Regions from separate parts of the Agreia sp. Leaf335 genome, predicted to be linked through region 2. Evidence: predicted binding sites of a transcription regulator. Region 2 holds the regulator's gene; the other holds the start of a gene.
The links. Region 2 encodes HspR, which represses chaperone genes until heat shock. Its sites were predicted from a motif close to AAGTTGAGTCNNNNNGACTCAACTT; they were not measured.

Region 1 (11,553 bases), 190 kb from region 2:
CAGCCGGTGGAGTTGCCCGTCGTGCCGGCGAAGGCGATGATCTCACCCGCGGCCACGTACTGGCCAGAGCCCACGTTGAGGCTGGTGTTGTGGCCGTAGCCCGTGCTCACACCGCCGCCGTGACTGATCTCGACGAAGTTGCCGTACCCGCCGTTGTAGCCGGCATAGCTGACTTCACCCGCCGCGGCCGCATAGACGGGGGCGCCGCAGGTGCCGCTGTTGTAGTTGAGGTCGAGGCCCGAGTGCATCGTGTAGTTGCCGCTCACCGGGTTGACGCGCATGCCGTATTCGTCGGTGGAGTAGGAGCCGGGGAACGGGCTCGCCCAGCCGCTCGAGACGGGGCCGGGACCGCTGCTGCTGCCACCTCCTCCGCCGCCGCCGCCGCCAGAAGCTGCTGCCGCGGCCGCGGCATCTGCTGCAGCCTGACGCTCGGCCTCCTTGCGGGCCTCCTCGGCGAGGCGTCGAGCTTCGACTCCCGCGTTGTAGTCCGCTTCTGTCGCCTGCCGGTTCTGCGTGAGGACCGCGAGCTGGGTCTCGAGCTGCACCTCGTAGGTCTGCTGGGCGGCGAGCGACTCTTCGAGGGTCTTCTGTGCGGCGATCGCCTCGTTGCGAGCGGCCTCGGCCTCGTCGGCCAATGACTTCAGCGCGTCGCGGGCCACGACAGCCTGGTCGGTCAGCGACTGGGCGGTGTTCTTGTCTTGCTCGGCGGTGGCGTAGAGCTTCGATGCCGATCCCGTGAGCTGGCTCATGGCGCCCAGCTGGTAGAGCAGACCGTCGGCCTCGCTCGATTCGCTGGTGAAGAGGTTGACCGACAGTCCGTTGCCGCCCGACTTGGCCATCAGTGCGGCGAGCTGGCCTGCCTGCTTGATCGATGCATCCGCCGTCGCCTTGGCCGTGGCGGCCTGGGAGTCGAGCTCGTCGGCCTTGAACGCGGCCGTGTCGTACTTGGTCTGAGCCTGCTGGTACTCGGTTCCGCGCTGGATCGAGAGCGATTCGGCCGCCGCGGTCGCGTCTCGAAGCGACGCGATGAGGTCTTGGATCTTCTGGATCTCGCTCTGCTTCGTCGATTCGTTGGCCTGCGCGGCCTGCACGTCCTCCCACGTGGGGTACTCGTCGGCATAGGCCGGAGCGGCGAGCACAGAGCCCGTGGCGACGAGCGTCAGCGTGACGGCGACCGAGCCGAGGAGGTGGCGGAGTCCCCAGGGGCCGCGGTGTCGACGTCGACTGGTCGTGGCTTTCACAATTCCCCCGGGAGGTGATGACGAGCAAGCTTTTGTCACTCGAGTAACAGTAGTAACAGGCGTCACTCTACCAACAGAGCATTCGGCCTCCCTCAGATCATCGCTTGTCGGCGACAGGATTCCCGGTTCATTCGGCGTCGAGTCGCGTCTCGAACGCCATTCGCGGAGCCGAATTGGCGAGAGCGAGAAGTGTGTGGCATACTCGTTGAGTTGTCACCAACGGCCCTATCGTTTAGAGGCCTAGGACACCGCCCTTTCACGGCGGCAGCACGGGTTCGAATCCCGTTGGGGTCACATTGGTAACAGCACGAAGCATCACCAGCACGAAGAACGCAGCACAACCACGACAACTTAACACGCAGTTCAGATTCACCAGTATGGCCCTGTAGCGCAGTTGGTTAGCGCGCCGCCCTGTCACGGCGGAGGTCGCGGGTTCAAGTCCCGTCAGGGTCGCCAAGGCGACAAGCCCAACCGAGAGGAAGGGCTTTTTGTCTGTGAGCGACTTCGGTCACTCGCCTCTGTAGCTCAGTTGGTAGAGCGTTCGACTGAAAATCGAAAGGTCACCGGATCGACGCCGGTCGGAGGCACTGTCCCATCCCGCGGCTTCTACGCGAGGTGGGACTTTTTTTGTGCCCCGACCAGCGTCTGAATCCCGTCGGCTAGTCTCCGTACGCGGTGCGATCGTCGAGTTCTCCGTCCTCATCGCGAACGGCGTGCTCCCGTCGCAGGCGACGAGCCTGCTCACGTCCTTCGCCGATCGCGTCAGCCTTCGATCGATACGGGCCGGTAGCTCCCTTCTCACCGTCGACCCGGTTGTACCAGGCACCACCCTCGTGGAATGTCTCGACGTCTCCTGTGGGCATCATTCCTCCTTCGTTTGATCCCTACCTTCGTCTGTCTTGGCCCGAGCGCGCTAGTACGTATGACGAGCGGTTGGCGAAGCACGTCACGCGTGCCGACCGACCACACCAGGCCTTCTGTCTAGTCTGATGACATGGGCACACTGATTCTCGTGCGGCACGGCCGCACCCAGGCGAACGTCGACGGCATCCTCGCGGGGCGCACGGCCGGAGTCGATCTCGACGATCGCGGGCGCGAGCAAGCCGCCGCGACGGCCGAACGATTGAGGTCGGTACCCCTCGTCGGCGTGGTCTCGAGCCCTCTTGAACGCTGTCGCCAGACATCCGCTCTGATTCTCGACCGTCAGGAGGGCTCCCCCGAGTTCCTCGTCGACGATGACATCACCGAATGCGACTACGGCGACTGGCAGGGCGGGACCCTGAAGGAGCTCAGCACCGAGAAGCTCTGGAAGGTGGTGCAGTCGAGCCCGTCGGCAGCCGTCTTTCCCGGCGGCGAGTCTCTCGCAGCGATGCAGGCCCGAGCGGTGGCCGCCGTGAGGCGCATGGACGCGCACTTCGAAGAGGAGCACGGCCCCGGCGCGGTCTGGGCCGCGGTGAGCCACGGCGACATCATCAAGTCGATACTCGCCGACGCCTACGGCATGCACCTCGACCTCTTCCAGCGCATCAGCGTCGGCCCCGCATCCGTCTCGATCATCCGCTACGGCGCCGGCGCGCCGAGCGTGCACGCCACGAACACCGAATCGGGTGATCTCTCCTGGCTCCGCACAGCACCCCCGGCGGCGGACGCTCCCGTCGGCGGAGGCGCTGGCCCGGCCTGATCCCGTTCAGCGCTCGTAGACTAGAAGCATGGCTCCCCTCGTCCACGCCTTCGATTGGCCCGACCGGGTGGTGGTCGGCGCGATCGGCCAGCCCGGTTCCCGTACCTTCTACCTTCAGGCCCGCACGGGCAAGCGCGTCGTCAGCGTCGGCCTCGAGAAACAGCAGTCCGCCGCCCTCGCCGAGAAGATCGAGGAGGTCCTCGACGAACTCATGAGCCAGGAGGGCAATCCGTCGAGCGTTCCGGCGACGACTCCGGTCGAGCTGGTCGACAACGACCCGCTCGATCCCGTCGAAGAGGAATTCCGCATCGGCACTCTCAGCCTCGGCTGGGATCCCTCGACCGCCCAAGTGGTCATCCAGGCGTTCCCGATCATCGAGATCGAGATCGACGAAGATCAAGATGAACTCGAGCTCGATCTCGCCGATGTGGAACCCGACGAGATGCTCCTCGTGCGCATCCCCGTAGGCTCCGCCAGGGCGTTCGCCAAGCGCACGCTCGAGGTCGTGGGCGCGGGCCGGCCGCTCTGCCCGCTGTGCGGCATGCCGATGGATGCCGATGGGCATGTCTGCGACCCGTCGCCGGACTTGTAGATGGTGATCGACGCGAGTGACCCCGTCGACGCGTTCGACGCCGAGCTCATCATCACGGGGCGCATCACGACCGCGTCGAATGCGACCTTCCTCGCGCAGATCGAAGACACCGCTGTCGTCTACAAGCCGGTCGCGGGCGAGAATCCCCTGTGGGATTTTCCCGACGGCACGCTGGCTCAGCGCGAGGCGGCGGCATACCTCGTGTCCGAAGCCTTCGGCTGGAACGTCGTTCCCCGCACGTGGCTGAGAAGCGGCCCGATGGGAGTGGGCATGGTGCAGTTGTGGCAGGACATCGACCCCGAACAGGATGCCGTCGACCTGGTCACCGCAGACCGGTTACCCGAATCCGGATGGCGTCGCGTGCTCGATGGCACCGATGAGGAGGACCGCGAGGTCACCCTCATCCACGAGGACAACGACGCGCTCCGGCGCATGGCGATCTTCGATGTCGTGGCGAACAACGCCGATCGAAAAGGTGGCCACATCCTCGCCATGCCCGATGGGCACAGGCACGGGGTCGACCACGGCCTGACATTCCATGCGGAGCACAAACTGCGCACCGTGCTCTGGGGTTTCACCGGAGACGAGCTGCGCCCCGACGAGATCGCCGCCGTCGATCGCGTGCGCACATCGCTCTACGCCGAGCTGGGCGATACCCTGTCCGAGCTCATCACATCAGACGAACTCGACGCGCTCGACGCGCGCTGCGACCGACTGCTGCGCACGACGATATTCCCGGCACCGCGGGGTCATATGCCCGCGGTGCCGTGGCCGCTCTTCTGACTTACTCTTCGGACTTCAACGCGAGACCGATCGCGAAGAACGTGGGTGCCCAGTGGCCGATGAAGATGCCCCAGCGGTCGGACTGGGCCTTGTCGTCTGACTTCTTGGCGCGCGATCCCAGCCATGCGAAGAGGGCGAGAACGATGGAAGCGAAGCCCGCCAGATAGGCGTACTCGCTGCGCAGACCCAGGTCATGCGCCGTGCGGATGGGGTTGAATGCGGCCTGCTCGATATCTTTCTTCTTCGCCATGGTGGCGTCCTTCCGTCAGAAGCCCGTTTGGGGCTGAGGCCACTGTGGCACGCGAAAACGCCCAGCCCCATGGGATTGCGCGGGCTGGGCGTTCTCGTAGTATCTTCGGCCGATCCGGCCTGCGCGCTAAGCGGCGACAGGCAGCTCCGCGGTGGCCGAGATCACGCTGAGCCGGCCGTCGATGACGTCGACCGAGACTCCGCCGCCATCCAGAACGGCTGAGCTCACCAGCAGCTCGGCGATACGGTCGTCCAGCTCGCGCTGGATCACCCGGCGAAGCGGACGTGCTCCGTACTCGGGCTCGTAGCCGTGCTCGGCGATCCAATCGATCGCCGACTCACTGATGTCGAGCGAGACGTTCCGTGCAGCCAGACGCGAGCGGGTCGCATCCAGAAGCAGGGACACGATCTGCCGCAGCTGCGGCTGGTCGAGCTTGCGGAACAGCACGATCTCGTCGATGCGGTTGATGAACTCGGGCCGCATCGCCTCACGCAGCTTGCCCATGACCCGATCGCGCAGCGCCTTGTCATCGCCGAACCCGTCGGCCGCATTCGGGGCCGCGAAGCCGATGGGCCCTCCACGACTCGCGAGGAACTCCGAGCCGATGTTACTCGTCATGATGACCACCGTGTTGCGGAAGTCGACTGTGCGACCCTGGCCGTCGGTCAGGCGTCCGTCGTCGAGAACCTGCAGAAGCAGGTTGAAGATGTCGGGGTGGGCCTTCTCGATCTCGTCGAACAGGATCACCGAGTACGGGTTGCGCCGCACTCGCTCGGTGAGCTGGCCGGCCTCGTCGTACCCGACGTATCCGGGAGGGGCACCGACGAGACGCGAGACCGTGTGGCGCTCGCCGAACTCGCTCATGTCGAAGCGCACCATGGCCTTGTCGTCGCCGAACAGCGACTCCGCCAGGGCCTTGCCGAGCTCGGTCTTGCCGACACCGGTCGGCCCGAGGAACAGGAAGCTGCCCACGGGGCGATTGGCGTCGCCCATGCCCGTGCGGTTGCGTCGCACGGCCTTGGCGACGACCGAGACGGCGTCGTGCTGGCCGACGACGCGACCATGCAGTTCGTCTTCGAGCACCGCGAGGCGCTCACGATCGACCTGGGTCAGACGTGCCGCGGGGATGCCGGTCGCTCGCGAGATCACGGCCGCGATCTCGGCCTCGCCCACGATCGCCTCGGTGACGGATGCCGCAGGCTTGGCCGCCGACAGCTTCTCGTGCACGGCCTCGATGCGGTCGCGCAGACTCGACGCCTCCTCGTAGTGCTCGAGCGAGACGGCGGCATTCTTCGACGCCTCGAGTTCGCTCAGCTCTTCGAGCAGGGCGGAGGTGTCGACGCGGGATCCCAGGCTGAGGCGCAGTCGGGCGCCGGCCTGGTCGATCAGGTCGATCGCCTTGTCGGGCAGGAACCGGTCGGTGACGTAGCGAGCCGACAACTCGACGGCGCCACGGATGGCCTCGTCGGTGTAGCGCACGCCGTGGTGCTCTTCGTAGGCTCCGCGCAGACCCGAGAGGATCGCGACGGCGTCTTCGATGGAGGGCTCGCCGACCTGGACGGTCTGGAAGCGCCGCTCGAGGGCGGAGTCCTTCTCGATCGAACGGTACTCCTTGAGCGTGGTCGCGCCGACGACGTGCAGTTCGCCACGAGCAAGCCGGGGCTTCAGAATGTTGCCGGCGTCCATGCCGCCTTCTCCGGAGCCGCCCGCGCCCACGACCGTGTGCAGCTCGTCGATGAAGACGATCAGCTCGGTCTTGTGCGCGCTGACCTCGTCCATGAGCGTGGTGAGGCGCTCTTCGAAGTCGCCGCGGTAGCGGGTGCCACCGACCATGGCAGGGAAGTCGAGTGAGACGACGCGCTTGTCACGCAGCTGCTCGGGTACGTCGCCGGATACGATTCGCTGGGCCAGGCCCTCGATGATCGCGGTCTTGCCCACGCCGGCCTCGCCGATCAACACGGGGTTGTTCTTGGTGCGGCGCGAAAGGATCTCGACGGTCTGCTCGATCTCGTCGGCGCGGCCGATCACGGGGTCGAGCCCGCCGTCTCGAGCCATGGCCGTGAGGTCTGTGCCGAACTTGTCGAGCATCGGCGTATCGGATGCGTCGGAGGCGTCGGACTGCACGCTGGTGGACTGCTCGCCCATCGTCTCGCGCATGCCGGACTGCAACGACTCGGGCGTGATGCCCGCCGCCGACAGCACCTGACCGGCGGGAGAGTCCTGGCTGATCACGAGCGCGAAGAAGAGGTGCTCGGGGTCGATGTACGTCGAACCCGATGCACGGGCGACCTGGTAGGCGTGGAACAGTGCCCGCTGGGCGGACTGGGTGAGCACGGGCGACTCGACCGCATGCGCGGACTGGGCCTGCGGCAGACGCTGCTCGGCCGCGTTCGCGATGTCGGCCGGACGTACACCCAGGCGCGCGATGACCTCGGCGGCCGGCTCGGTCTCGGCGAGCACGCGCAGGATGTGCAGGGCGTCGAGCTCACGGTGGCCGTGCTCGATAGCGAAGCGCCCCGCGGATGCGAGGACCTCGTGGGTGCGCCGACTCATGAGTCGGCTGATATCGATCGAACGCCCGGCCTGGGCCGCGCGTTCGCCCTGCAGGTAGCGGGCAAGGAATTCATCGAACGAGTTGCTCCCGGATCCGTCGGATTCCGGGGAAGAGTTGGGGTCGAAACGATCGGGCAAAGTAACCTCCTGTGAAACTTGAGTGCCTTCGACTCAACTCAACAATGCAGAGCGATATCTATTCCCGGCCGTTCGCGAATGCGCTCGACGGCGATCTCATCGGCGGTTAGCGTGGACGAATGCGACGAACTGCGGACGAGGTGGGTGTAGTCGACAGACGAACACCCTCTCCGGGGTCACCCCGGGGCACGACTCTCAGCCTGAACGCACAACCGCAGGCACCGCACCGCGCTTCGCGCGGCCGGGTGCCCGCACCGATCGATTGGTCGCCCGCGGTTCGTCGCATACTCACCGGAGTCGTGTGAGGCAGCACTCGATCGCGGTCGGGCTCTCGCACGCCATGCTCGCCGCCCCCGAGTGGGCGTTCGACCCGCTGGTGGATGCCTGCGGCCGGGCTCTCGGCGTACGACCGGGTTGGCTCTGGCCGCTGGTCGACGGAACTCTCGACGCCTACCGTCGCGCACCCCTGGATGCACACCGCGAACTCGCGCGGTGGATCGAATCGAGTCGCGTGTTCCAGGAGGCCTTCGACGCCGCTCGCGAGTCCGGTCGCGTCATCACTCTCGCGCACATCGAGGCGATCCCCGCCAGCATGGCGCCGACGTCGTTGGCCGTGCCCGCCATCGACGGACTCGGCGAGCTCGCTGATTTTCTCGAGGTCACGCCGGCCCAGCTCGACTGGGTGACCGACACCGCGCACTGGAATCGGCGGACCCCACGCGGACGACTCCACCACTACAGCTACGACTGGCTCGTGCGACCGGGGCGTACGCCTCGACTGCTCGAGGTTCCGACCCCGCGAATGCGCCGAGTGCACCGCCGAGTGCTGACCGACATCCTCAGCGCGCTGCCGCTGAACGATGCTGCACACGGCTTCGTGCCGGGTCGATCCGCGGCCACCGGCGCCGCGGCGCACGTCGGAGCGCGTACAGTCATCACCCTCGACTTACGCAGCTTCTTCGCCCGGGTGACCGCGCGGCGCGTCTTCTCCGTCTTTCGACAGGCCGGATATCCCGAGGCGGTGGCGCACGCCCTCACCGGGGCCTGCACGCACGCGGTGCCGTCCTGGGTCGGGGCCCGGATGCCGGCAGGCGGCTCGAGCGAGGAGCGCGCGGCGCTGAGACAGACGATCTCACGGGCGCATCTGCCCCAGGGCTCGCCGACCTCGCCCGCGCTGTCGAACCTGTCTGTGCGCCGTCTCGACTCGCGGCTGAGCGGCTGGGCAGCGGCATCCGGTGTCGCCTACACCCGCTATGCCGACGATCTCGCGTTCAGCGGCGACGATGTGCGGGGCCGAGCCGCAGCGAGGCTCATCGCCGGCGTGGAGCGGATCGTGCGCGACGAGGGGCACCTGCTCAACGAGGCCAAGACCAGAATCGCGGGACGAGGAGCTCGGCAGAGCGTGACGGGCCTCGTCGTGAACGACGGCGTCGCGGTCGACCGTGGCTACTTCGACGAGCTGAAGGCCATTCTGCACAACTGCGCCACGAACGGGCCGCACGGGCAGAACAGGGCCGGTCACCCCGACTTCCGAGCTCACCTGCTGGGAAGACTCGCCTGGGTCGAGAGCGTCAGCCCGTCTCGAGGGGCACGCCTGCGCCGCGACTTCGACCGGATCGACTGGTCGTAGCGAGGACTACTTGCCGGCGAGAGCGGTGCACTGCGGGCAGTGCGGGTAGCCGTTCGTGCCGAACTTCTTGTTCTCGACCGGGATCGCCTTGCCCACCTCGCAGTTGCGATCGTCGTGAAAGACGTGCGTGTCTTGCGGCTTCTTCGAGTAGTAGGGGTTGACCTTCATGGGCTCAGTCTACGAATCGGATCGTTCCTCGTCGGCCGAACCGGGTCGGAACGCGGCGTCGTCACGAATGTCGATGCGCGTCACCCCGTCGTGCGTCGACACGTCGATCCGGGGCTCCGCGTCGCGCTCGGTCGATTTCGGAGCACTGGTCAACTGATCGCGACGCTTATCGTCGGCGGTCGTGTCGGAGTCGGCCATCTACTTGTCCGACGACGAGCCGGCGGGCGCGGCATCAGACGACGAGCCGGTGACCTTCTCTTTGGCGGCCTTGGCGACGTCGGCGATCTTCTCCTGCACCACGGGAGCAGCCTCGCGCACGAGGTCACCGGCATCCGACACGGCCTTCTGCACGTGCGGGTCGTGCCAGACGTCATTCGCGCGGGCCTTGATCTCGGTGTACTTGGCGCGTCCTGCCCGGGTGCCGAGAACATAGCCGGCGGCCAGGCCGACGCCGAGTCCGAAGATGAGTCGTGCTGCCATGATGAGCTTCTTTCTACTCGGAGTGTGCGGTACCTCCAGCGTGACACGAACGCCAGACTCGCCCGCGGGGCTTGCGCTTCATGCCTCCGGTTCCCACCTCTTCGCGGCGGAGGAGGCGATGATCGCCAGGAGTGCGGACCGGAAGACGTCGGGCTCGTCGACCTCCGGCATCATGTCGCGCTCGAGCGTGCGCGCGGAGTTCCAGACGTCGGTGCCGGCGGGGGTGACCGACACGATGTGCCGGCGACGATCGCTCGGATCGGACACCCGCTCGACGAAGCCCTCTCTCTGCAACCGCTCGAGCGTGCGCGAGATCGTCTGATTCTCGACGCGCGCCAGCCGGGCGAGATCGGTCTGGCTCCGCGGCGTCTCCTGCAGAAGATGCAGAACCACCAGACCCGCGTGGGTGAGGCCGATCTCATCGAGCCGTTCGGTCCAGGCGTGCTCGACGAGCCGCGACGCGGTCGCCAGCAGCCGACCCGTGGGCCACTCCTGCATATTCGGGCCGGCAGGGGAAGCCGCACGCGCTTCGTTCACCGGCTCTTCGCTCATTCTGCAAATCTAGGCTACCGTCGATTAGTAAGCTAGCTGACTAATCGAGAGGCACCCGATGTCCACACCCTCCAGCGTCACCACCGCCGACAGAGTTCGACAGATCGTCGTCGCGGTCAGCGCCGTCATCGCCGTCGTCGGCGCCTATATCGGCTCGGGCGCCGCGGGCGGAACGCCCATCCAGAACGCCGCGAACGGCGCGCTCACGGCAGACTCGACTCCGATCGCCCCCGCGGGCCCGGCATTCTCGATCTGGTCGGTCATCTACCTCGGCCTACTGGCCTACGCCGTGTGGCAGCTGCTGCCGAAGCAGGCGAACGCCCCGCGGCAGCGCCTCGTCGGCTACTGGGTGGCTGCCTCTCTGCTGCTGAACGCGGCCTGGATCCTCAGCGTCCAATTCGACCAGCTCGCCCTGTCCTGCGTCGTCATCGTCGTGCTGCTGGCCGTGCTCGCGCGCACGTTCCTCCTGCTCGTCGACGGGCGGCCGACGGGTGTCGTCGAGACGATCGTGCTCGACGGAACCATGGGGCTCTATCTCGGCTGGGTGTCGATCGCCACGGCGGCCAACGTGGCGGCCGGGCTGACGGCCGCGGGCTTCGACGGCTTCGGCTGGGGCAGAGACGTCTGGGCTGTCATCGTGCTCGCCGTGGCGGCGCTGGTCGGAGTGCTTATCGCCATCCGCGGCCGCGGCCGCCTCGCACCCGCCGCCTCGCTCACCTGGGGCCTCGCCTGGGTGGCCGTCTCGCGCACGACGGGCGAACTCGTGTCGCAGCCCGCCATGATCGCGGCGATCGTCGCCGCGGCCGTCGTCGTGCTGGCGACCGTCGGCATCCGTCTCGCGCGACGCGGTCAGGGAAGCCAGCGGTAGAGCAGTTCGGGCTCGTCGTCGGCGCCGCCGGCCGCGTGCCGCGCAGACGACGTTCCCTCGCGCACAAGAGAAAAGCCCACGGTCTCGAGGAATCGGGCGGCCACCGCGTTGCGCCGGAAGACCCAGAGCTGCAGCCCTCGTGGGTTCTCCCGCTTCGCGACCTCGACCAGTCGGTGTCCGACGCCGAACCCCTGTGCCGTGGTGCGCACGAAGAGCTGGCTGAGCCATCCGTCGTGCAGGGCGACGACGCCCACGATGTTGCCGTCGACGGTCGCCACCCAGACGTCTGCCTTGTGCAGCAGAACGTGGGATGCCCACCAGCGGTCTTCGTCGAGCGTGTTGCGGCCGGTGAACCACGGCATCGAGTCCGCCGTCGAGTAGTGGATCACCTCGGCCACGGCGTCAGCATCGCTGGCTGTGGCACGGCGCACATCGTCGATGTGCGCCGTGACCCGCTCGCGCTTCATGACTACAGCTCAGACCCGCTGATCGAGAACGTGTCGCAGCCGGTCGCACCGTTCTTCATTCCGGTCTGAAACCACTTCTCGCGCTGTTCGCTCGATCCGTGAGTCCACGTCTCGGGGTTCACCTGCCCCGAGCCCATCTCCTGGATACGG
Region 2 (11,553 bases):
ACCCGCAGCTGCACGAGGCGATCTTCCAGCAGCCGTCGGCCGAGGTCGAGATCGAGACGATCGCAGACGTCGTCGAGACGGGCTACTACCTCGGTTCCACGCTTCTGCGTGCGGCCAAGGTCGTCGTCTCGACGCCCGTCAGCGCGTAACACACAACCTGGTAGAGCCCCTTCGACGAGCTCAGGGAACTCCTCGTTCCCTGAGCTCGTCGCAGGGCTGAACACGAACAAGGACACGAATGGCCAGCCAGGATTGGTTCGACAAAGACTTCTACAAGGTGCTCGGTGTCTCGAAGGACATCTCGGAGGCCGAGCTCAAGAAGACGTATCGTAAGCTCGCCCGCCAGTACCACCCCGACTCCAACCCCGGCGATCCCAAGGCCGAGGCGAAGTTCAAGGAGATCTCCGAGGCCAACTCGGTGCTCTCCGACCCTGAACAGCGCAGAGAGTACGACCAGATCCGCGCCATGGGTTCCGGAGCGCGGTTCCAGGCTCCCGGCCAGCAGGGCGGCGGCTTCGAAGACGTCTTCGGCGGTATGTTCGGCGGCGGCGGAGGCGGGCGCGGAGGACAGCAGTACACCTATACGCAGCCCGGAGCCGGAAGCCAGTACGACGACCTGCTCGGCGGACTGTTCGGCGGATCGTCGGGAGGATTCCGCGGTTTCGGCGGACCGACCCGTGGTCGCGACGTGACGGCGCGCGCCACGATCGACTTCCTCACCGCCACCAAGGGCGACACCATCAAGCTGCAGACGGCCGACGGGCGACCGATCACGGTCAAGATCCCGGCCGGCGTCTCCGATGGTCAGAAGATCAAATTGCGCGGCAAGGGCGAAGCGAGTCCTGATGGCGGCGAGGCAGGCGATATCGTCTTGACCGTGACCGTGCGCAAACACCCCGTATTCGAACGCGACGGGTTGAACCTGCGCGTGAACGTTCCCGTGACTTTCGTCGAGGCGACCCTCGGCGCGACGATCGAGGTTCCGACGCTCGGCGGCGACCCCGTCAAGCTGAAGGTCGCCCCCGGCACCCCCTCCGGGCGGGTGCTGCGCGTCAAGGGCCGCGGAGTGGAGACATCGAAGGGCACCGGCGATCTGCTCGCCGTCGTCCAAGTCGCCGTTCCCGCGCATCTGAGTGCAGAGGCGCGCGAGGCCCTCGAGGCTTTCCACGCGGTCGAGCCCCAAGAGAACCCGCGCCTCGAGTTGCTCTCGAAGGCGCACGAGTAACCCGAGCGATTCACACCCCGCTACAACCAGTCAGGAAGGCAGGCCATGGACGAGAACTCACCGATGTTCGCGATCGCCATGGCCGCCGAACTGGCCGGCATGCATCCGCAGACGCTGCGCCAATACGATCGCCTCGGGCTCGTCAGCCCGACGCGCACGGCGGGCAAGTCGAGGCGCTACTCCATGCGCAACGTGGTGCAGCTGCGCGAGATCGCCCGTCTCTCGGCGGAGGGCGTCAGCCTCGAGGGCATCGCCCGCATCCTGACGCTCGAGAATCAGGTGTCCGCCCTCACCGGCCGCGTTCGCGAGCTCGAGAGCGCACTCGCCGACGAACTGCTCAACCGGCCGAACCGTCGCGTCTTCGCGGCCGATGTGCAGGGCGACGTGGTGTCGCTGAAGCATGGAACGCGTACCGCTCGGCGCACCGAGATCGTGATCTGGCGGCCCACGCAGGCAGAACTCGACTGACCCGAGGGGTGCTGGTCTAGCTCGCTGCTCAGGTGACGGGCGTCGAGACGAAGAGCACTCGGTCGCTCGCGACCAACTCGTCGAGCGTGAACACACGATCCAGATCGTGGCCCGCTGCGACGGCAGCCGTGCGCTCTTCCTCCGACTGCGGCGCCATGCGGCCCTGCATGAAGCCGCCGAGTGATCGCACGGCGCACGCCGCGATGATCCCTTCGGGGGTGCCGCCCGTGCCCATCACCGCATCGATGCCCGACCCGGGCGTGGCGGCGGCGATCGCGATCGAGACGTCGCCCTCTCCGACCAGATGAACGCGCGCCCCCACCTCGCGCAGCTCGGCGACGAGGGATGCGTGCCGCGGCTTGTCGAGAACGCCGACGACCAACTCGCTGAGCGGCTTTCCCAGCGCACCGGCCAGCCTCGCGGCGTTATGCGCGGGCGAGTTGCGCACATCGAGCACGTCGATGCCCGCTGAACCGGCGATGAGCTTCTGCATGTAGAACACGTCGCGCGGATCGAACATGCTTGCCCGCGGGGCGAGCGCGATCACGGCGACGGCGCCCGGCAGATTCTCTGCAGCCAGCCTGGTTCCGTCGAGGGGGTCGACCGCGACGTCGCATTCCGGACCCTCGCCCGTGCCGAGGCGCTCGCCGTTGGCGAGCATGGGCGCCTCGTCCTTCTCTCCCTCACCGATCACGACGGTGCCGTCGAACGGGGCCCGACCGAGCGCATCCCGCATCGCCGCGACGGCGAGCTCGTCGGCCGCGTTCTTGTCGCCCGAGCCCACGAGGGGCTGGCAGGCGGATGCCGCGGCCTCGGTCGCGCGGACGACCGCGGCGACCAGCTCGGCCGGGTAGTTCTCCGCCCCGACGACGGTGGTGGGAGCGAGGGGAGACGACTGCGGGGGCATGGGTGAAAAGGCTACCCCTGCCCTAGACGGCGATGCGCGCTCGACGCTCTTCGCGCTGGCGGGCGCGGCGCTCGAAGCGTGGTTCTGCGCCGGCGGCGCGGGCGCCGAGGTAGATCAACTCGCGCACCGCCCATCCGAGAAGAACCACGAGCAGCATGTTGCGACCCGTGAGCAGCATGGCGACGCCCGGGTCGCCGGCGATGAGGGGCATGTACAAGATGGGGAACACGAAGGTGGTGAGCACCGAGATCGCGACCATCAGCAGCGCGGGGGTGCGCCAAGCGCGCCACCCCTGCGTGATGCCCACGGCGATGATCGGGGCGAGCCACAGCATGTACTGAGGCGAACCCACCTTGTTGAAGACGACCAGTGTGGTGGCCAGCGCCAACGATGCGACGAGCAGCAGCTTCTGGGTGTCGGCGCCGCGGTGCTTCGCCCACACCACGAGGGCGAGCACGCCGACGACGGCGAGGGCGAGAGCCGGCGTCATCAGCGCGATGGCCACGTGGTCGTAGGGGCCGACGACCTCGCGCGTGGCGATCGCGGTGTTGTTGACGATGCGGCTGCCGGGGCGGTCGAGGATCGCGAGCCAGAGCCAGGGTGTGGTGACGGGCGCCTCGAGCTGTAGACCGCGCGAGGTCTGCATCTGTGCGAAGCCGAGGAGGTACTGCAGGCCGCCCAGCGCCCACACGATCGCGGCGACCCCGACCGAGAAGACGGCGCCGGTGGCGATGGCAATGCGGCGACGCGGGAACGCCCCGAGGATCGCGAGGAAGATCGCGGCGGGCCAGACCTTGATCCAGGTGGCGAGCGCCAGAAGAGCGGATGCGACGATCGGCCGACGAGCGATCAGAACGAGGGCGATGATCACCAGGGGAGCGGTGATGCCCTCGAGGCGGAGCAGGGCGACGGGGCTCAGGAGCGTGAGGATTCCGAGCCACCACCACGACGCCAGGATGCCGCGGCGCGAGCGACCGCGGTTGGACAGCACGATGATGGACACAGCGTTGAGCGCGGCGATGAGCACGAACCAGAGCAGTTGATAGAACTGCGGGCCGGCGATGTTGGAGATCGAGATCGGCAGAATCGCGCCGATCGGGTACACCCACTCGAAGTGGATGCCCGGCCACTGGCCGAAGGTCTCTGCGGCCACGGCCCAGCGCCGGTAGAGGGGCAGGTCGCCCTCGACGGTTCCGGCGATGATGTTCGGCAGCAGGCCGAGAAAGTAGACGATGTGCAGACCCACGAAGCCCCACACCAGGGTGCGCGGCTTCTCGAAGACCTCGGACTCGGGGATGACCGGTCGAATGAATCGGTCGTACAGAGTCGGTCGGGCGATGCCCGGTGCAGTCATTTCAGTTGTCGCCACTCTAGTGACCGTAGTGTCGAACGGCTGCTAACGAGCAGGGATTTACCTTGTGGTTACCTGACCGTCGCTTGCCGGACACCCGTTCGGAAGCGTGCGAACACGGGGCTCTCTCGGCTCACGACGCCAGCTTGACCGCCTGGATCGTGTAGCTGAGAGGTGCGACGCCGGCTCGCTGGTCGAGGGCGAACTCGCCACCCGGACGCATCAGCATCTGCCCTGGCAGGGCCCGCCACGGCACGCTGTCGTGCTCGACGAGCATGGTGAGTGTGAGGCCAGCGTCGAGGAGCGCCGTCACGATCTCGCCGATGCCGTGGTTCCATTCGTAGGTCTTCGTGGCCGTGATCGGCTTGTCCGTCTCGACGTAGCTCGCGTCGTCGTCCCACTCGAGCGGGTCTGGCTGCTCGAAGTACGGAAACCGCAGATGCAGATCGTCGCTCAGCCGCTCATCCATGGTCCAGAGAATCGGATGACCCTCGCGGATGAAGAGACGGCCACCCGGTCTCAGCAGGCCCGCGACCACCGCAGCCCACCGGTCGACGGAGGGCAGCCAGCAGAGCGCCCCGATGCCGGTGTAGACGAGGTCGAAACCGCCCTCGCCGAGCGCGTCGATCGCCGAGTAGACGTCGGACTCGACGAAATCGACGGCGTCGCCCGTCTCGGAGACCAGCGCTCGAGCCTCATCGAGGGCGACCGGCGAGAAGTCGAGCCCCGTCACGTGGGCGCCGAGCCGGGCGAGCGAGAGGGTGTCGGTGCCGATGTGGCACTGCAGATGAACGGTTCGTAGCCCCTCGATGGGGCCGAGTCGCTCGCGGTCGAACCTGACGACATCAGAGATGAGCTGCCTGTCGTCGATGTACCTCTGCACCTGGTAGCCCACCCCCGTGCGCACGGCGTGCGCGGATGCGCGGTCGTTCCAGTTGTCGCGGTTCGCGTTGACTTAGTCGGTCATGGTCGGCTTCTCTCTGCCGCCGTCTGGCGAGCCGACCAGAATAACAGCCCACGCGCATCCCTGTCAGGATGGGGGGATGCCTGATTTCTCGTTCGACGACCTCCGCCGCTTTCCTGACGTCGAGGCCCCCAATCTCTTCGCCGTCGACGCAAGCGACAGGCTGATCCTCGATGAGGCAGCGGATGCCCTAGCTGCGGCCGGCCCTGGCGAGGTGGTCGTGATCGGTGATCGGTACGGGGCGCTGACGCTCGGTGCAGCGGGGCTGCACGGGGCCACGCGCATCCGGGTTCAACAAGACGCACTCACCGGCGAACGGGCCCTGGCCCGCAACGCCGACCGCACGCAGCTCGCCGGATCGTTCGAGTCGATGGCCCTGGGCGCCCCGCTGGTCGAGGGCGCGACGGTGGTGCTCATGCAGCTTCCGCGCACCCTCGTCGCACTCGAGCAGGCGGCGGCGCTCATCGCGCGCCACGCGAATCCGTCGGTCGTCGTCTTCGCGGGCGGGCGCATCAAGCACCTCTCGATCAGCATGAACGAGGTGCTCTCGAAGCACTTCTCCGAGCTGCGGGTCAGTCTGGCGCGGCAGAAGTCGAGAGTGCTCGTCGCCTCTGCGCCGATCGGATCGAGCGAGGCCGACGCAGGCCCCGAGGCCGTTCGCAGCGAGTTCCACGACGATCTGCAGCTGTGGGTCGCGGCACAGGGCACCGCGTTCGCGGGCACGAAGCTCGATATCGGCACCCGTTTTCTGCTGTCGTTCATTCCGCAGATGCAGGCGCATCCCGGCGTGGCCATCGACCTCGGATGCGGCACCGGCGTTCTCGCGGCAGAGATCGCCCGGGCCCGGCCCGATGCGCGGGTGATCGCGAGCGACCAGTCGTCGTCGGCCGTCGCATCCGCCCGCGAGACGATGCGACTGAACGGCCTCGAGAGCCGCGTAGACGTGGTGCGCGACGACGCGCTGCGCTCGCAGCCGGATGCGTCGGTCGAGCTGATTCTCTGCAACCCTCCGTTCCACGTGGGCGCGGCCGTGCACGCCGACGCGGCTCTCGGGCTGTTCCGCGATGCGTCGCGCGTGCTGCGGTCGGGCGGCGAGCTCTGGACCGTCTTCAACAGCTCGCTCTCGCACGCCACGACGCTGCGAAAGATCGTGGGGCCGACCGAGGTGGTCGGTCAAAACACGAAGTTCACGGTCACGCGCAGCACCAAACGCTGACGCGCCCTTCGGGTGATAGCGTCGAACCGCAGCCCAGGGAGATCAGATGTCGCGTTCGCTCGGCCTCACCGCAGAGGCTCGTTCGGCGGTCTTCGCGCCGCTGGCCGGCCCGGGTCGCAGCGAACAGGTCGAACAGCGGATGCGCGAGGCGATCGTGCTCGGCCTGGTCGGACACGGCGAACGCCTGCCCCGAGAGACAGAGTTGGCGCGGCAGTTCGGTGTGGCCGTGTCGACGGTGCGCGAAGCGCTCGACGCGCTGCGCGGTCAAGGCCTCGTGCGTACCACCCGCGGACGTGACGGAGGAAGCTTCATCACCTCGAGCGAAGAGGGCCAGCGAGAACTGCTCGCCGCGCGCCTCTCGAGGTTCTCGCGGGCGCAGCTGCACGACCTCGCGCTGCAACTCGGAGCGATCAGCGGCACCGTCGCCGCGACGGCCGCGGTTCGGGCCACCCCGAGCGATATCGAGAATCTGCGGTCGATCACCCAGTCGATCGATGTCGACAACGAGGTCTCGGCTCGCCGCGGAGAGGCGCTGTTCCGCGTGGAAGTGGCCGCGGCCGCCCAATCGCCGCGGCTCGTCGCCGAGGAGCTGCGTCTGCAGGCGGAGTACGGGCCACTGCTCTGGTTCGGTATGCGCGACCAGGCCCTGCGTCACGCGGTGCTCCGTTCGCAGCTCGCCCTGATCGAGGCCCTGGGTGAACGCGACGGCGCGAGCGCGCGGATGATCGTCGACGAGCAGCTGTCGGTGCTGACGGCCGGGGCCATCTCGTTCGCGGATCAGACCCGGGCCGGCGCCGACGAGGCGACGGTGGGCGCGCCCACCACGCTCGACCACTGCGTCGCCCTCGTCGTCGACACCTTCGACACCGTCTTCTCCACGCTGGGTCGGGCGCGCGATGCGTTCGCGACCACGCTCGCGGGCCTGGCGCATCCGATCACCAAGGCGGCACTCGACGGCAGTGTGCGAGCCCTCGCCGAGGCAGAACTGGCCGACGGCGCTCAGCTGGTCATCGGGGCGGGGTTCGTGGCCACTCCCGGATTCGTCGACGATGCGGCGTGGCACCTCGCGTGGTGGGTGCGTCAGGCCGGGGATCCTCTTGTGCAGCGGCTGCCGCCTCGGCAGCTCGCCGTCGTCGAAGACCCCGAATCGGAGTTCTTCCGCGACTACACGCGGCTCGAGTGGTGGCGAGGCGTGGCGTCGGGCGAGTCGAGCCACATCACGGGCCCGTACGTGGACTATTTGTGCACCGACGAGTTCATTCTCACCCTCACCATGCCGGTGTTCGATGCGTCGGGCGCGCAGCCCGGCGTGGCAGGCGTGGATGTGACGGTGTCTGCCCTCGAGGCCCGGTTCCTGCCCGCGCTGGGCCGGCTCGGCGAACGCGTCACTCTCGTGAACGCGCAGTCGCGGGTCGTGCTCTCGACGGATCCGTCGATCGCGGCGGGAACACTGCTGCACGGCGGCGGCGAGCGCGTGCCCTGCGGCGCGCTGCCGCTCGCCCTCGTTCAGCACTGAGGGGGCCACGCAGCCTCACCGCCGCGCACGACTCAGTCGGTCGACGTTCCGCGCTTCAGTGTCTTGCCGGTGAAGAACGCGGGATTCACGGCGCGCATCACGAACATGAGCGCGACGCCCGCGAGCAGAAGGAACGCGCCCAGGACGAAGACGAGGCCGAGCCCGCCGATGTTCGAGCCGCTGCCGTAGTCGGGGTTCATCGAGTCGATCAGGGTGGTCACGAAGATCACCGCGAGAATCACCCCACCCAGCAGCGGCGCGAGGAACTTGAAGAGGAACGACCGGGCTCCGGAGAAAGCCTCCTTACGGAAGTACCAGACGCACGCGAGTGCGGTGACCCCGTAGTAGAAGCAGATCATCATGCCCAGCGTGAGGATCGTGTCGGTGAGCACGTCGTTCGACACCACGCGCATCACCGCGTAGAACCCCCAGGCCACCACACCCGCGATGATCGTGGCGAAACCCGGTGACTTGAAGCGCGGGCTGATCGACGCGAAGCGCTTCGGGAACGCCTGGTAGTGACCCATCGCCAGCATCGTGCGGGCCGGGCCCACGAAGGTCGACTGCAGCGAGGCTGCCGAGCTCGACAGAACGGCGAGAGACAGCAGGATGGCGAAGGGCCCCATGATCGGGCCAGCCAGCGCCGCGAAGACGTTGCCCGAGATGTCCTCGTTCCCGAGTCCGAGCTCGCCGGTGCCGATTCCCGAGAACATCAGGCTGGCGACGGCCACCAGGATGTAGAGCACGAAGATGATGCCGACGGTCAGCGTCGCGGCTCGACCGGGCGTGGTCTTCGGGTTCTTGGTCTCCTCGTTCATGGTGAGCGTCACATCCCAGCCCCAGAAGATGAAGATCGAGAGCGAGACGCCAGCGGCGAAGGCCGAGAAGGTGGGCACGGCGAACGGGTTGAACCACTCGAGACTGAACGGCGTCGCGTCGAACGCCGATCCGTCTGCGAAGTGAACGATGGCGGCGATGGCGAACCAGACGAGCACCACGAGCTGGAAGCCCACGAGCCAGTACTGGATCGACTTCGTCGTCTCGACACCGCGATACGACACGTAGCAGGCGCCCACCATGAAGACCAGACAGGTGAGGATGTTGATGGGCACGTTGCCGGCGAGATCGGCGACGGTGTTCTCGACGCCGAAGGTCTCCAGCGCCTGGCCGATCGCCAGATACAAGAAGTCGACGGCGACACCCGCGAGGTTCGAGAGCACCACCACCGTCGCGACGATGAGTCCCCAGCCGCCCAGCCATCCGAGCCACGGACCGAACGCCCTGGTCGCCCAGGTGAACGACGTGCCGCTGTCGGGCATCGCGTTGTTCAATTCGCGGTAGCCGAGCGCCACGAGCAGCATGGGCAGGAAGCCGACGAGGAAGATGCCCGGCATCTGCGTTCCGACGGCGGCGGCCGTCGGGCCGAGCGATGCGGTCAGCGTGTACGCCGGCGCGATGCACGAGATGCCGATGACGGTGGCCCCGAGCAGGCCGATCGAGCCGGCCGAGAGGCCTTTCGACGAGAGACCCGTCTTCGCGTCCGCCGCGTCGATGAAGTCGACGCCGGCGTCGGTGCCGGAAGCTGTCGAGGAGGCTGTGTTCTTGCGTGCCATGATGTCGATCCTTCTACTGTGAGGCGCTACGCGGCGTGGTTGGGAACGACGATGAGGGGCACGGGAAGAGAGTGCAGCATGCGGTTTGCGGTGGCGCCGAGGAAGATGCGACTCGGCGATGCGAGTCGGCTCGATCCGACGAAGGCGATCTCGTCGTCTCGCCATCCGAGTGCCTCCACGGCGGCCTCGACACTCGGGCCTTCCGCGACCTCTGTCGAGAGGATGCCCTCGGTCTTCTCCCGCTCGGAGAAGTAGTCGAGCACGGTCAGAAGGTGCTCGTCGCTGGTCACCGGACGGGAGTCGCCCGCTCCGACCTCGACGAGGGTCACGAAGCGCAGTTCGACATCGAGGCCCTCCGAGATCGACACCATCGAGTCGAGCAGGGCCTGCCAGCCCGGTCGAGTTCCAATGGCGCAGGTGATGCGGCTGATGCGCTCGGGTGCTCGGTAGCCGCGCGGGGCGAGGGCGACGGGTACGGGTGAGGCGTGCAGGAGGGAGTTCGCCACGCTGCCGATCGAGAAGCGCTGCAGGATGCCCGTGCGGGCGGCTCCGACGACGATGCGATCGGAGCCGAAGGCCTGGGCAGCCTCGATGAGGCCCTCCGAGGTGGACTCGGCCCACAGAACGTGGCTCGAGGCCGTGACATCCGTCGGAACTTTCTGGATGGCCTCATCCAGCCACAGTTGCGCCTGCTGGGCGATGATGCCCTCGTAGTCGGCGGCGGATGCCGGTACCTTCGCGGGCACCCCGGTGCTCTGAGGCAGGACGAGGCAGATGCGGAGCTCGGAGTCGGTGAGTCGGGCGAGCGCAATGCCCAGCTCGACGGCCTCCCGCCCGCGCTCGGTCGCCTCGTAGGCGACGACGTAGTTCGCTGTGCGGGTCACGGGGGAGCTCCTTCGCTCGTTCCTGCGCTGGTCGAGTAGTGAGGAACGAACGTATCGAGACCGAACGGGGTCTCGATACGGCCGAAGGCGGCCTACTCGACCGGCGCATCTGGATCAGTGGTTGTGAGTCAGTCCGCCATCGGTGCTGGGGGCGTGGTGGTCGTGACCCGAGTGATCGGCGTGGTCGCCATGGTCGCCGTGGTCGTGACCGGGTGCGCAGTGTGCGCCCGGACTCGGTTCCACGTCGATCGACGGGTTGCGGTCGAAGAACGAGACCGGCTTCATCCAGAACGACACGGTGTCGCTCGGCATGATCGGCCAGTCCTCCTGGCGGGTGATGTGGTGGATGCCGAAGACGTACCAGAGCACCAGGTCGGTGTTGCGCACCGGGCGCTCGGCCTGGATCCACTCGGGCAGCCCGTGGTCGACGGAACTCTGGTTCACGAACTCGCCCGACGGCCAGCGCTCGTTCTCGTCGTTGGGTGTGACCCAGACGGTGTGGCCGATCACCTGAGCGCGCTCGAGCACGGCGGAGCCGGGAGCGAAGAACGAAGGGATCGCTCCTCCCGGAACCAGCTTGTACGCGACCTGGTTGCCGATCGTGTTGCGCTTGTTCTCGTTCACGATCTTCCACGCCCGCTGCGTGTTCCAGTCGAAGTCGTCGTGACCCTCGACCTCGATGGGCGTGTTCGCCTGAACCAGCGCCAGCCCGTGCGGGTTCTCGTCGGAGATCGGAACGATCTGGGTCTCGCTGCGCACGACCGTGTTCTCGGTGCCGTCGATGTCGAGGTCCATGCGCGCGACGATGAAGTGCTGGTGGAACGGCGCATAGGTGCGGTTGTCGACGAGCGTTCCGTGAGGGTGCGCCTGGCCCTCGTCGATGTGGGTGACGACCATGATTCCGGTGGCGCGCACCTCGCACTCGATGTTGCCGTCTTGATAGAAGCGCCAGTAGACGAGGTACTCGTAGTTCGCGACCGTCACGTGGAAGGAGACGACCAGCCTGCGCATCCGTCGCACCTCTGCGCCGGCGTCGTGATCGACGTGCTTCCAGAGCACGGCGTTGTCTTCCTCGTGGATGCAGAACGCGTTCGGAATCGCGTACGGCTCGCCCTTCGAGTCGTGCATCACGGCGTCGATGTAGCGGATCTCGCCCAGGCAGTCGCAGCCGAGCTCCAGCGAGGTGGTCATGAAGCCGAGGCCCCACTCGCCGATGTCGAAGGCGGTGCGGCGGAAGTGGTCGACGCTCGGATCGCGGTAGGGCACCACCATCTCTGAGAACGACAGGCGGTTCGCGATGGACCGCACCTCGTCGCCGTCTTTATACGAGATGGAGTGCAGGGTCATGCCCTCGCGGTAGTTGAAGCCCACCCGCAGCGACCAGTTCTGCCACTCGATGAGGTTGCCGT

Region 1: ASF79_RS12710 (ATP-dependent Clp protease ATP-binding subunit) is a predicted target of HspR. The motif match lies at 7,254-7,278, and genes of this name have one in related genera.

Annotation. Positions count from the first base shown of each region.
Region 1 covers NZ_LMOQ01000003.1:512,836-524,388, reverse strand. The annotation lists gene ASF79_RS12755 (M23 family metallopeptidase) at 1-1,241, opposite strand, end outside; tRNA gene ASF79_RS12750 (tRNA-Glu) at 1,463-1,535, shown strand; tRNA gene ASF79_RS12745 (tRNA-Asp) at 1,621-1,697, shown strand; tRNA gene ASF79_RS12740 (tRNA-Phe) at 1,756-1,828, shown strand; gene ASF79_RS12735 (DUF2188 domain-containing protein) at 1,901-2,104, opposite strand; gene ASF79_RS12730 (MSMEG_4193 family putative phosphomutase) at 2,236-2,922, shown strand; gene ASF79_RS12725 (DUF3090 domain-containing protein) at 2,951-3,514, shown strand; gene ASF79_RS12720 (SCO1664 family protein) at 3,515-4,297, shown strand; gene ASF79_RS12715 (hypothetical protein) at 4,299-4,547, opposite strand; gene ASF79_RS12710 (ATP-dependent Clp protease ATP-binding subunit) at 4,674-7,238, opposite strand; gene ASF79_RS12705 (reverse transcriptase family protein) at 7,540-8,868, shown strand; gene ASF79_RS17395 (hypothetical protein) at 8,875-9,036, opposite strand; gene ASF79_RS12700 (hypothetical protein) at 9,046-9,234, opposite strand; gene ASF79_RS12695 (hypothetical protein) at 9,235-9,516, opposite strand; gene ASF79_RS12690 (MarR family winged helix-turn-helix transcriptional regulator) at 9,595-10,068, opposite strand; gene ASF79_RS12685 (tryptophan-rich sensory protein) at 10,127-10,936, shown strand; gene ASF79_RS12680 (GNAT family N-acetyltransferase) at 10,918-11,403, opposite strand; gene ypfJ (KPN_02809 family neutral zinc metallopeptidase) at 11,406-11,553, opposite strand, start outside.
Region 2 covers NZ_LMOQ01000003.1:327,819-339,371, forward strand. The annotation lists gene ASF79_RS11885 (nucleotide exchange factor GrpE) at 1-149, shown strand, start outside; gene ASF79_RS11890 (DnaJ C-terminal domain-containing protein) at 239-1,225, shown strand; gene ASF79_RS11895 (heat shock protein transcriptional repressor HspR) at 1,271-1,693, shown strand; gene glpX (class II fructose-bisphosphatase) at 1,722-2,600, opposite strand; gene ASF79_RS11905 (glycosyltransferase family 87 protein) at 2,623-3,969, opposite strand; gene ASF79_RS11910 (class I SAM-dependent methyltransferase) at 4,085-4,834, opposite strand; gene ASF79_RS11915 (class I SAM-dependent methyltransferase) at 4,995-6,131, shown strand; gene ASF79_RS11920 (GntR family transcriptional regulator) at 6,178-7,647, shown strand; gene ASF79_RS11925 (APC family permease) at 7,680-9,260, opposite strand; gene ASF79_RS11930 (universal stress protein) at 9,287-10,144, opposite strand; gene ASF79_RS11935 (primary-amine oxidase) at 10,259-11,553, opposite strand, start outside.